DNA from 2 places in the Planococcus lenghuensis genome. Region 2 is predicted to be linked to the other one. Evidence: a T-box and tRNA genes for the amino acid it is inferred to sense, from the RefSeq annotation. Region 2 holds a T-box; the other holds one or more tRNA genes.

Region 1 (6,237 bases), 540 kb from region 2:
CGTCAATTCATCTTATTCTCACCATAAAACAAAAAAAGCTGACATCGAAAAATCGACATCAGCTTTTACCACACCTTATTTAACTTCCTGCATGACACCAATATTAAAGAATCGCTTCCGCAATAAGTTTGTCGAGCTTACGGATATCGATTTTCTTATCAAGATTCAATTTGAACTTGCCGGCTTTCGTCCAGAACTCGAGTTCCGCGTTGAAGTCGAATGTGCCGCCATTTTCCGACGAATACATGATGATGGATTTGAACGGAATCGTATAGATCTCGACTTTTTTGCCGGTAAGCCCTTGCCGGTCGGCGATGATGAGCCGCTTACTCGTCACAACCGCGACATCCCGCACGGTCTTATACGCCACATGCGCTTCCTCGCCTGCGATGAGCATATCTGTCACTGTATCCGGCACCGCTGTTTCCTGAATGAATGTCCATGTCATTAATGCACCTAAATCCGCCATATGACCAACTCCTTTTCTTGTTATTCCCAGTATACCGGACATCCCAAATCACAAAAAGCCGACACCGAAAAATCGACATCAGCTTTTACATAACCTCTTCTACTTTCTACACGAAAACACAAGAAACAACGGGATCCGCTGCCGGCGATGAAACTCCCCGCGCGTAGAAAAATGCATCAATTGCGGCGCGCATTCTTTCAGGCTTTCCACCGCAAATCCGGCTTCCGTCAGGGCAGTAAAATAATCGTCCGTCGTCCGGTGGTATTTGACGACTTCTTCGTCGATCCACGGTTCGACCCGCCGGCCGGTCTTGAAATAATCGTCGACGAGCCAGGAACCGCGCCGGCCTGATTCCTCCGCACTTTCCGGTGAAGACGTCAGCACGGGATGCTGCACGCTGAAAACGAATTGACCGCCTGCACTGAGCGAGGCATAGATGTCTTTGAACAGCTGCCGGACATCCGGCAAGTAATGAAACACCATGCGCGACACGATCAGGTCGTAGGCCTCATCGGAAGCTGTCCAGTCTTCCAGGTTTATCTGGCGGACAGTGCTCGCCGTTCCGTACAATGTTTCAATCGCCATTTTCACCATATTGGCTGAGCCATCGATGCCGTCATAATGCCGGCAGCCCCTCTCAAACAAGGTGCTCCCGAACCGGCCGTCACCGCAGCCCAAGTCAAGCACCCGCTGGCCGGTAACATCTCCGATCAGGTCGAGGATCACGGGTTCTTCCATGGTATTATTCGGGCTTTCCTCCCGGCTCCGGCGCGACAGAAAAGCCGTGAAAAATTCATCTTTTTCATAAAACGATGACCCGTTCCCAGACATCCTGATTCCTCCTTCTCTAAGTGGATGCTGCCCAAAAGAGCCGCCGGTCCACATGAACAGACGGCGCAGATGTACATCCGTTCCTATGTACTTGCATGAAGAACACATTTACAGATTTCATTCAGCCGTTATCATTCCCGGCGGTTTGCCGATGAATGATGGCTGGCTGGCTCTGATGAATGATCTCCACGAGCTGCTCTGCCATATAATCAGCGCTGTAATCAAACCCGCTGTTGATCCATTCGACAATCAGACCGAAAATGGCATAGGCGTAGAAACCGGCAAGCAATTGCGGATTCACGTTCGGGCTGGCTGTGCGGTTCAATAAATCCTGGAGGGCCAGATCCCGCAGCAATGCACACGTCTGATGCTGCAAGCCGGCAAGCTCCCCGGGTCTGACGATCAGCTGGTAGAAATCCGCATAGGCGGCAACATGATCGAACACCTTGACTGCGGAAGCGGACAGACTGCCGACGTCGAACCGGTGCCGGTTCCGGTACGGTTCCCGGTAGGCGCGCACAAGATCCGCTTCGGCATCACGGATGATTTCCGCCAGCAATTCTTCCTTCACTTGGTAATGCTTATAGAACGTGCCGCGATTCAGATCCGCCTGCTCGACAATGGATGTGACGGAAATATCCTTTAATTCATCCTGAAGCAATAAGGTCAGCAATGCTTCTTTCAGCGCTGCTTTTGACTTCCTGATTCTTCTGTCATGAAATTCCTTGTTAATAGACATAACAGCCCTCCAGTGTTGATTAATGAACAAAGCGTTCTGAATTTGGCGATTGTGATGCAGTCTTTTGGCTTATTATACTATAGATAGAAGACAGAGGAGGATGAATGATGAGACTTCAGGATAAAGTAGCGGTTGTCACCGGTGCAGCATCAGGCATGGGTAAGGAAATCGCAGTTCTCTACGCACAGGAAGGCGCGAAAGTCATCGTATCGGACATCAACGGTGAAGGGGCGAATGCGGTAGCCGATCAGATCAACGGAGCCGGCGGACAGGCGACAGCTGTCTCTGCAAACGTGGCAGTGGAAGAAGACATCCGGAATTTGATCGACACAGCGGTCAATACATACGGCACGCTGGATATTCTCGTGAACAACGCAGGCATCATGGACAGTTTCGAACCGGCCGGGGAAATCGAAGACGAGAAATGGGAGCGGGTCTTTGCGGTCAATACGACAAGCGTCATGCGCGCCACCCGTAAAGTATTGCCGATTTTCCTTGAAAAAGAAAGCGGCGTGATCATCAATATCGCTTCAGTCGGCGGATTGTACGGATCCCGGGCAGGCGCGGCATACACGGCTTCCAAGCATGCCGTCGTCGGTTTCACAAAAAACACCGGTTTCATGTATGCGCAAAAAGGCATCCGCTGCAATGCGATCGCACCAGGCGGCGTCGAGACGAATATCGGAGCATCCATGGGAAATGTCAGTGAATTCGGCATGGGCCGCGCGCAGGTCGGATTCGCTTCGAACCCACGCACCGGAAAAGCGGAAGAAGTCGCAAAAGTGGCCCTGTTCCTTGCAAGCGATGAATCCAGTTTCGTCAACGGTACAGTGATTACGGCAGATGCCGGCTGGACGGCGATTTAAGTGTGAACAGGCAGTCGCTTTCACAAGCGGCTGCCTGATTTTATCTGAAGAATAACGGATTGAAAAAAACACCCGATTATGATAATCTGTTAACCGTCATGGAGATGTACCCAAGAGGCTGAAGGGGGCTGACTCGAAATCAGCTAGGGCGTGCAAGCGCCGCGGGGGTTCAAATCCTCTCATCTCCGCTTAAGTAAAACGAAACCGCCATACCCGGTAATCGGGCATGGCGGTTTTTTGCGGATTTTCATCCAGCGGCATCCGGTGATTTGCATTAAGCCCGGCCGCACAGCATCCGATTGCCGCCTACATCCGGTACACAGCGTCCGGTGAACTCCACGTTTCCACGTGCTCATCGCGGCCGATATTATCCACATAATCCTGGACAGTATGCCATTGCACGTCATAGCGGTTTCCGCTCAAATCCTTCGCGTGCGCCCGCATGATGGGCTGTTCCAGTGAATCATCTAAATACGGCTGTTCGGTCAGCTCCAGCTCCTTGCCTTCCCACATGATGATCATAGTCATCCCTCCCATTTAATAAACGGCTTAGTATAGGTTTAGCCCATTACCGGCAGAGTGTAAACGTCTTTCCGCAAAGAGAAGTCGACAGTGGCCGAAATGAGCGAAAAATCGGTTTGTTTGCGCTTACTGTATCTGTAAATTTACCGACAATTTAGACCTATTTGCTCATATATAGAAGCGTTCATCACAGGATTGTGATATGATAATTCAGGCTTGGCACAAATTCGGGAAAATTATTATCATATTACTTGAGAGGTGAAGCATGCAAAAAGCAACGTTAGTATTTTGGATTTCATTAGCTATTTCGTTGATTGTCGTCATATGGGGATCGTTCGCACCTGGGAATCTTGAAACGTTCACAGGGGAGTTGACCGGTCAAATTTACGGGAAGTTCGGCTGGTTCTACCTGCTGCTCGTTCTCGCTGTTCTGCTGTTCTGTATTTACATGATGTTCTCGCGCTTTGGAAACGTGAAGCTCGGAAAGAAAAACGAAGAACCCGAATTCAGCCGCGCTTCATGGTTCGCGATGCTATTCAGTGCCGGTATGGGGATGGGCCTCGTGTTCTGGTCGACCGCCGAGCCGATTTCACACGCGTTCAAGAGCAGTCCGGTTTCACCGGAAGGCTCGGAACAAGCGATTAAAGAAGCATTGAAGTTCTCCTTTTTCCATTGGGGAATCCATGCCTGGGCTATTTACGGTATCGTTGGACTCGTCCTGGCTTATTTCAAATTCCATAAAGGGGCACCCGGTTTGATCAGTGCGACGCTTGTGCCGCTGTTCGGCGAAAAGCTGATGCAGGGCTTACTCGGGAAGCTGATCGATTCGCTTGCGGTATTCGCGACGATTGTCGGAGTCGCGGCGACGCTCGGATTCGGTTCCGCACAGATCGCCGGTGGTCTCTCGTTCCTGTTTGAAGGAATTCCGGATTCATTTTTTGTCCAGCTGATTGTGCTGGCGGTTGCCACTGCCTTGTTCATCTGGTCCGCCTGGTCGGGGCTTGGACGCGGCATCAAGTACTTGAGTAACATTAATATGGCGCTTGCCGCTGTCCTGATGCTCCTGCTGTTTATCGTCGGACCGACGCTGTATATCCTGAACATGTTCACGAATGCGCTCGGTCAATATGTGGCGGATTTCTTCGAACTAAGCTTGCGGCTCGCACCGCTTGATGAAGAGAACCGGGCATGGATCAACGGCTGGACGATTTTCTACTGGGCATGGTGGGTATCGTGGGCACCGTTCGTCGGCATCTTCATCGCCCGGATTTCACGGGGACGGACGATCAAGGAATTCCTGGTGGGTGTACTTGTCGTGCCGTCGCTGCTAAGCTTTGTCTTCTTCGCCGTCTTTGGCGTTTCGGCGCTGAATGTCGAACAGCTCGGCCTTGCCGAAATCTCGGCACTGTCGCTTGAGACATCGACATTCGGGGTGCTGGCCGAATATCCGCTCGGCTACGTCATGTCACTTATCACGATTTTCGTCATCGCGATTTTCTTCATCACGTCTGCCGATTCGGCGACATTCGTCCTCGGGATGCTGACGACGAACGGATTGCTGAATCCGCCGAACTCCGTGAAAATCACATGGGGTCTGATCCAGTCATCAGTGGCTGCCGTCATCGTCTACTTCGGCGGGACGCAAGGACTGCAGAATATGCTGATCATCGCAGCATTGCCGTTCGCCGTCATCATTATCCTGATGGGCTGGTCAATGCTGAAAGACGTTTCGAATGAAGCGAAAATGACTAAAACTAAACGGGACTAATTCCGATCCTGTTCAATTGAAAACACCGCTCTCTGAAAAGGGAAGCGGTGTTTTTTATGGTTGCGAGTAGTGGGCCGGTTTAAAGTGGATTCAAAGGGTCTTAAAGTGAACTCAGCTGCTCTTAAAACGCGTTCGCCGGCTCTTAAAGTGCACTCGCTGGCTCTTAAAGTGACTTCAATCAATCTTAATCGCAACTCAGCCGCATTCTCATTAAGAATAGCAAAAAGCTGCCACCGACTTCACGGCATCAGCTTTCTTGAATTCATTTGAAAGATAAAGGCCGCAACTTGATAACAGCCAAGGCTTCACAATGCGTTCAGCCGACCCTGATCGCAACCCGGCCGCACCTAAACAAGAAACTCCCCCGGCGTTCAACGCGCCGGGGAAGTTTCCGTATCAATAAGCTGCTTCTGCTTCTTTTTCCTGCACGCGTGTCTCGCGTCTGTCTTCCGTCTCCGCGACATACAAGGCACACGCTGCATCACCCGTGATATTCACAGCGGTCCGGGTCATATCAAGGAGCCGGTCGATCCCAAGCACGAGTCCGATACCGGCAACCGGCAGATCAACACTTGTCAGCACCATCGCGAGCATGATGAGCCCGACCCCTGGCACGCCGGCAGTTCCGATACTGGCAAGCACGGCTGTCAGCACGACTGTTATAAGTGCGGCCATCGACAGATCCGAACCGTATGCCTGCGCGATGAACAGTGTCGCAACCCCTTGCATGATCGCGGTGCCGTCCATGTTGATCGTAGCGCCGAGCGGCTGGACGAATGAACTGATCGGCTTCGGCACACCGAGTTTCTTCTGTGCGACATCCATCGACACAGGCAGCGTCGCACTGGAGCTCGACGTACTGAATGCGATGCTCATCGCCGGTGCGAACGTTTTAAAGAACCAGATCGGGTTCTTCTTCGCCAAGAACGCCACCGTGCCGCCGTACGTGAACGCCGCGTGGATGAGCAGCCCGAGCACGACGACAAACATATAGGCGCCCATCGCTTTGATTGCTGACAGTCCTTGTGAACCGATCGCCGTC
Region 2 (6,237 bases):
AGACAGCAAACGGGGATCAGGGATTTTGACGTACGATGCACGAAACCGGACACGGGTTCCGGGGTATTTGTGGCTTGATGCAGATAATGTATTCAATGCATCCTATGATGCAGCAGCTGTTGATGCGCATGCATACGCTGCCCAGACGTATGACTACTACAAAAATGTATTTGCGCGCGATAGCTACGACGGTAATGGTGCGCAGCTTGTATCGACGGTCCATTACGGTCGAAGTTATAATAATGCGTTCTGGAGCGGCTCACAGATGGTATATGGCGATGGGGACGGGTATAACTTCGTACCGCTGTCCGGTGCGCTGGATGTCATCGCGCATGAGCTGACTCATGCTGTTACCGATACTTCAGCTGATCTCGTCTATCAAAATGAATCAGGAGCTATCAATGAATCGATGTCTGATATCTTCGGTACCTTGGTTGAGCATCATTTCAACAATGATCCGGACTGGCTCATCGGTGAGGATATTTACACGCCGACTATCAGTGGAGATGCGCTCAGAAGCATGGCGGATCCGACATTAAACGGGGATCCGGATCATTATTCAAACCGGTACATCGGCACCGAGGATAACGGCGGCGTACACTGGAACAGCGGCATCAGCAATAAAGCGGCTTACCTGCTGGCCAACGGAGGTACGCATTATAATGTGAACGTCAATGGCATTGGCAATCAGAAAGTGGGAGACATTTTCTATCGCACGCTCACTGTCTACTTGACACCGAACGCGACATTCAGCCAGTACCGGGCGGCAGCCGTTCAATCTGCCACTGATTTATACGGATCCGGCAGCACTGAAGTGGCAAGCGTAAAAGCAGCATTTTCTGCTGTAGGCGTGTATTAATCGGCGGACGGCTTGTCAAACGGAATTTCCTGTAGTAAAGTAGGGATAATTTCAAAGACGAAACGCTGATGGGAAGCAGTAAAATGTCCGTTTTTCTTAAGAGAGCCGGTGGGTGGTGCGAACCGGTGAAAAACGCGTTTGAATCCGTCCCTGAGTTGCATGGCTGAACTAGAGTAAGCCATCGCCGGTCCTGAGGCCGTTATGCAATGAAGAGGAATGGACACAGTCTGTTCAATCAGGGTGGCAACGCGGGTAGCTCTCGTCCCTAGCTTAGGGATGAGGGCTATTTTTGTTGCCTTTTTTCAGTCAGCGGAACGACAAAAGGAGGAAACCACATGTTGGACATCCGGTACGTACGGGAGAATTTTGAAGAAGTGAAACAGAAACTCGCAAAACGCGGGGAAGATTTGACGGACTTTGAAGGGTTCAAGGAACTGGACGAGAAACGCCGGGAACTGATCACGAAAACTGAGAAACTGAAAGCAGAACGCAATGAAGTCTCCCAGCAGATTGCAGTGATGAAGCGCAATAAGGAAAATGCCGATGAAGCGATCAAGAACATGCGCGAAGTGGGAGAAACAATCAAGGCAATTGACGTGGAGCTCAAAGAAACAGAGGACCGGCTGAATTATATCATGATGCGTGTGCCGAACATTCCACATGAAAGCGTACCGATTGGCGATTCGGAAGATGACAATGCAGAAATCCGCCAATGGGGAGAGCAGCCTGAATTTGGATTTGAAGCGAAACCGCATTGGGATATCGCAACTGGACTGGATATCATCGACTTTGAACGGGCAGGCAAAGTGACAGGAAGCCGTTTCGTATTTTACCGTGGCTTGGGTGCACGTCTTGAACGGGCATTGATCAATTTTATGATGGATCTACACAGCGATGAACACGGCTACGAAGAAATGTTGCCGCCGTATCTTGTAAACCGGGACAGCCTGACGGGAACCGGACAGCTGCCGAAGTTCGAGGAAGATGCGTTCCTGATTGAAAAGGAAGATTACTTCCTCATCCCGACATCAGAAGTGCCGGTGACGAACTTCTATCGGGACGAGATTTTGAATCCGGACTTGCTGCCGCAGGCGTTTGCTTCTTACAGCATGAATTTCCGCTCTGAAGCCGGTTCTGCGGGCCGGGATACACGCGGGCTGATCCGCCAGCACCAGTTCAATAAAGTCGAGCTTGTTCATTTTGTGAAACCGGAAGATTCATATGATACGCTGGAAACGCTGACCGGTCACGCAGAGAAAGTGCTGCAGCTTCTCGGTCTGCCATATCGTGTGCTGTTAATGTGCACAGCGGATCTCGGATTTACCGCAGCCAAGAAGTATGACATCGAAGTGTGGATTCCAAGTCAGGGTGTCTACCGGGAAATTTCTTCTTGCTCCAATTTTGAAGATTTCCAAGCACGCCGGGCAAATATCAAGTTCCGCCGGGAAGCGAACGGAAAGCCGGAATTCGTCCATACCTTGAACGGTTCAGGATTGGCTGTCGGCCGGACGGTTGCCGCCATTCTGGAAAATTATCAGCAGGAAGATGGAAGCGTCGTCGTGCCGGAAGTGCTGCGTCCGTATATGGGCGGAAAAGAAGTAATCAACTAACTGCCAACCGGAAACAGTTTCTGTTTCCGGTTTTTTATTTGCAGACAGAACGGGTATGGAGAAGAAAGTGAACGAAGGGAGGCGATTGTTTGTCCGCTGTTGAATTTCAGTACATTGAGACGAACGGGATTACACTGCATGCGGCTGTTGCAGGACCGGAAGAGGGGCCTCTCGCAATCCTGCTGCATGGCTTTCCGGAATTCTGGTATGCCTGGCACCATCAGCTTGCGCCGCTCGCAGAAGAAGGATACCGGGTTGTCGTGCCGGATCAGCGTGGCTATAATTTGAGTGATAAACCGGTTGATATTGAACAATACGTAATTGACGAACTTCGAGATGACATCATTGGACTGATCAGGCATTTCGGCAGACAAAAAGCTTTTATTATCGGTCACGATTGGGGTGGCGCCGTCGGCTGGCATTTAGCTGCAAGCCGGCCGGAACATGTGGAAAAATTGATCGTTACAAATATGCCGCATCCGCGCGCAATGCCGCAAGTGATGAAAAAGCATCCGACGCAGATTCTTCGCAGTTCCTATATCGCCTTTTTTCAGCTGTCTGGCATTCCTGAGAAATTATTTGAAACCGGAGACTTCAGCGGATTGAAGGAAGGACTGACCCGTACCAGTTTGCCGGATACATTCACGGATGCAGATCTCGAGAGATACAAGACGGCTTGGTCACGGCCTGGTTCGCTGTCCGGGATGCTTGCGTGGTACCGCGCTTTGCGTCATGGCAGTTTCAATCAAGTGCCAAAAACAGCAGTCACTGTGCCGGTCCGGCTGATTTGGGGTATGGGCGATCAATTTCTGTCTGATGCACTTGCTAAAGAGAGTTTAAAATTTTGCGAGGATGGCAAAGGGGTATTCATTGGAGAGGCAACACATTGGGTGAACCGGGAACAGCCGGAATTGGTAAATCAAATGATGCTGAGGTTTTTAAAAGAAGGGGAGCCGGAACCGTTATAGCCGGTTCCGGTTCTTTTTCTTCTGTTCCCGCAATGAGCGGAAAAAGCGGGAAAGCATGGCACCGCATTCCTCGGCCAGTACATTTTCTTTCACATCGCATTGGTGATTGAACCGTTCATCATTTAGAAGACGATACAGCGAATCCACGCTTCCGGCTTTCATATCCCGGGCTCCGTAGATGACGCGGGGAATTCGTGACTGCAGAATGGCACCCGCACACATCGGACAGGGCTCTAACGTTACGTAAAGGCTTGTATCTTCAAGCCGCCAGCTGCCGGTTGCGAGACATGCTTCCTGAATGGCGAGAAGTTCTGCATGGGTCACGGCGTTCTGAGTGGTTTCCCGGAGGTTATGAGCCCGTGCGATAATTTCGCCGTCATGGACAATGACTGCGCCGATTGGCACTTCGCCTTTTTCTGCTGCTTTTTCTGCTTCTTTGATTGCTTCTTTCATGAACAATTGGTCCTGCTCGATTCCATTCATTACATTATCGCTCCTTAAGCTGAATTGTAGCATCTATTGCAAGAGGGGGGACAGGTAAAAGAGAACTGCGGTATACTAAAGGAAATATGCAAAGAAGGAAGGGAATTATGAAGAAAGCCCACAAACGAGAATCCATATCGCACATGACGATTCGCTATATCCTTTTGTTGGCGGGAGCCTCAATGGCTGCCACTTCAATTGAATTATTCCTCATACCGAATTCCATCATTGATGGCGGAATCATCGGTGTAGCACTGATCTTGAACTATTTGCTCGATATCCCATTCAGTGTGCTCATCGTGATCATCAACCTGCCGTTCCTGTACTTCGGTTACAAACACATCGGTCGGAACTTCTTTATTTCTTCGATCTTTTCCATCATCGCACTTGCCTTTGTAGAGTCATGGCTTCATTCAGTAGCTGCATTCGTTACAGATCCGTTACTGGCGACGGTGTTCGGAGGACTGCTTCTTGGTGCAGGTGTCGGACTGGTCATCCGGAATGCAGGCGCCCTCGATGGCACTGAAATTCTTGGAATCCTGCTGACAAAAAAGATTCCTTTTTCCGTCGGTGAATTTGTCATGTTCTTCAACATTTTCATCTTCACGTGGGCCGGTTTCGTGCTCGGCTGGGAGGAGGCAATGTATTCCATCCTGACCTATTACATCGCTTCAAAAACGATCGATACAGTAATCCAAGGACTGGATGAAACGAAAGCTGTCATTATTATATCAGACGAGTATGAGGAAATGACTTCAGCGATTAATGACCGGCTTGGCCGGGGAGTGACCAAGCTGAAGGGGCAGGGCGGTTATACGGACGACCCAAAAGATGTTTTGTATGTTGTGGTCACGCGGCTTGAAATCTCAAAGCTCCGTCAGATTGTCGTCGATATTGACCGGACTGCATTTATGACAGTGATGGATGCGCAAGAGACGCATGGCGGCAATTTCAAGGCACCGATCCATTAAGCCCATTTGTTCTTTTCCATCTACATTTACATGTGCTTCTATGGTAAAATGAGGGGCACTGAAAATTGAGATACATAAGAAAAGAAGGGGGACTTTTTATGCCGGTACCATTCATTACGGTAGAAGGTCCGATCGGTGTTGGAAAGACATCATTATCCAAAGTGATTGCCGATCAGTATAAATTTCAGCTTTTAAAAGAAATTGTGGATGAAAATCCATTCTTGGATAAATTCTATGAGAACATTGAAGAATGGAGTTTCCAGACCGAGATGTTCTTTCTGTGCAATCGTTATAAGCAATTGTCGGATATACAGAAGGAATTCATCAATCGAAGTGAACCTGTTGTAGCCGATTATCATATCTTTAAAAACCTTATTTTTGCCAAACGCACACTGCCCATGATGGAGTATGCAAAATACAAAGCAATTTATAATATTCTGACGGCTGATATGCCAAAACCGAATATGGTCATTTATCTGCACGCAAGCCTCGATACATTGATGAAGCGCATTTCGCTGCGGGGGCGGGATTTTGAAAAAAATATTACCCGGGATTATATGGAGAAGCTGTCGGCAGACTATCATGATTTCATTGAGAACTTTGAACATGCCCACCCCGAAATTCCAGTCCTGCGCTTTAATGGAGATGAATTGGACTTCGTGCAAAATGAAGCGGATCTGGCTGTCATTATGGGACAAGTGGATCAGACGCTTCAGCAAAGGAGTTTACATGTATGAATATACGCGAAAAATATGGCATTCCCTCTAATGCCGTTATCACAGTGGCAGGTACCGTAGGTGTCGGGAAATCGACAATGACAACGAAGCTGGCTGAAGCTCTTCAGTTCCGGACATCTTTTGAAAAAGTAGATGCCAATCCTTATTTGGACCGTTTCTATGATGACTTCAAAAAATGGAGTTTCCATCTGCAGATTTACTTTCTGGCAGAGCGTTTCAAAGAACAGAAGCGCATGTTTGAATATGGTGGAGGATTCGTTCAGGACCGCTCGATTTATGAAGACACCGGCATTTTCGCCAAAATGCATTATGAAAAAGGTACGATGGATCCGATTGATTATGAGACATATACAAATTTGTTCGAGGCTATGGTGATGACACCTTATTTTCCACATCCGGATGTGCTTATTTATCTGGAAGGATCGATTGAAGATATTCTGGCGCGCATTCAAGAACGCGGACGGGCCATGGAACAGCAGACCCCGATTGATTATTGGTTAGAGATGCATGAAAGGTACGAGAAGTGGATCGATTCCTTCAATGCGTGTCCGGTCCTCCGGTTGAACATCAATGATTATGATTTACTGAACGATCCCAAGTGTACCGAAC

The links. The T-box of region 2 lies ahead of serS (serine--tRNA ligase). A T-box ahead of a tRNA ligase gene usually reads a tRNA of that ligase, here a tRNA-Ser.
Region 1: it encodes a tRNA-Ser, which carries the amino acid that the T-box ahead of serS (serine--tRNA ligase) is inferred to sense. The anticodon was not compared.

What each region holds. Positions count from the first base shown of each region.
Region 1 covers NZ_CP019640.1:561,521-567,757, forward strand. Annotated here, with positions in the region: gene B0X71_RS03035 (PH domain-containing protein) at 104-469, opposite strand; gene B0X71_RS03040 (class I SAM-dependent DNA methyltransferase) at 569-1,300, opposite strand; gene B0X71_RS03045 (TetR/AcrR family transcriptional regulator C-terminal domain-containing protein) at 1,422-2,039, opposite strand; gene B0X71_RS03050 (SDR family oxidoreductase) at 2,147-2,905, shown strand; tRNA gene B0X71_RS03055 (tRNA-Ser) at 3,006-3,093, shown strand; gene B0X71_RS03060 (hypothetical protein) at 3,212-3,427, opposite strand; gene B0X71_RS03065 (BCCT family transporter) at 3,693-5,195, shown strand; gene B0X71_RS03070 (dicarboxylate/amino acid:cation symporter) at 5,592-6,237, opposite strand, start outside.
Region 2 covers NZ_CP019640.1:21,190-27,426, forward strand. Annotated here, with positions in the region: gene B0X71_RS00070 (M4 family metallopeptidase) at 1-859, shown strand, start outside; T-box leader at 916-1,129, shown strand; gene serS (serine--tRNA ligase) at 1,195-2,469, shown strand; gene B0X71_RS00080 (alpha/beta fold hydrolase) at 2,559-3,437, shown strand; gene tadA (tRNA adenosine(34) deaminase TadA) at 3,432-3,920, opposite strand; gene B0X71_RS00090 (YitT family protein) at 4,025-4,891, shown strand; gene B0X71_RS00095 (deoxynucleoside kinase) at 4,990-5,628, shown strand; gene B0X71_RS00100 (deoxynucleoside kinase) at 5,625-6,237, shown strand, end outside.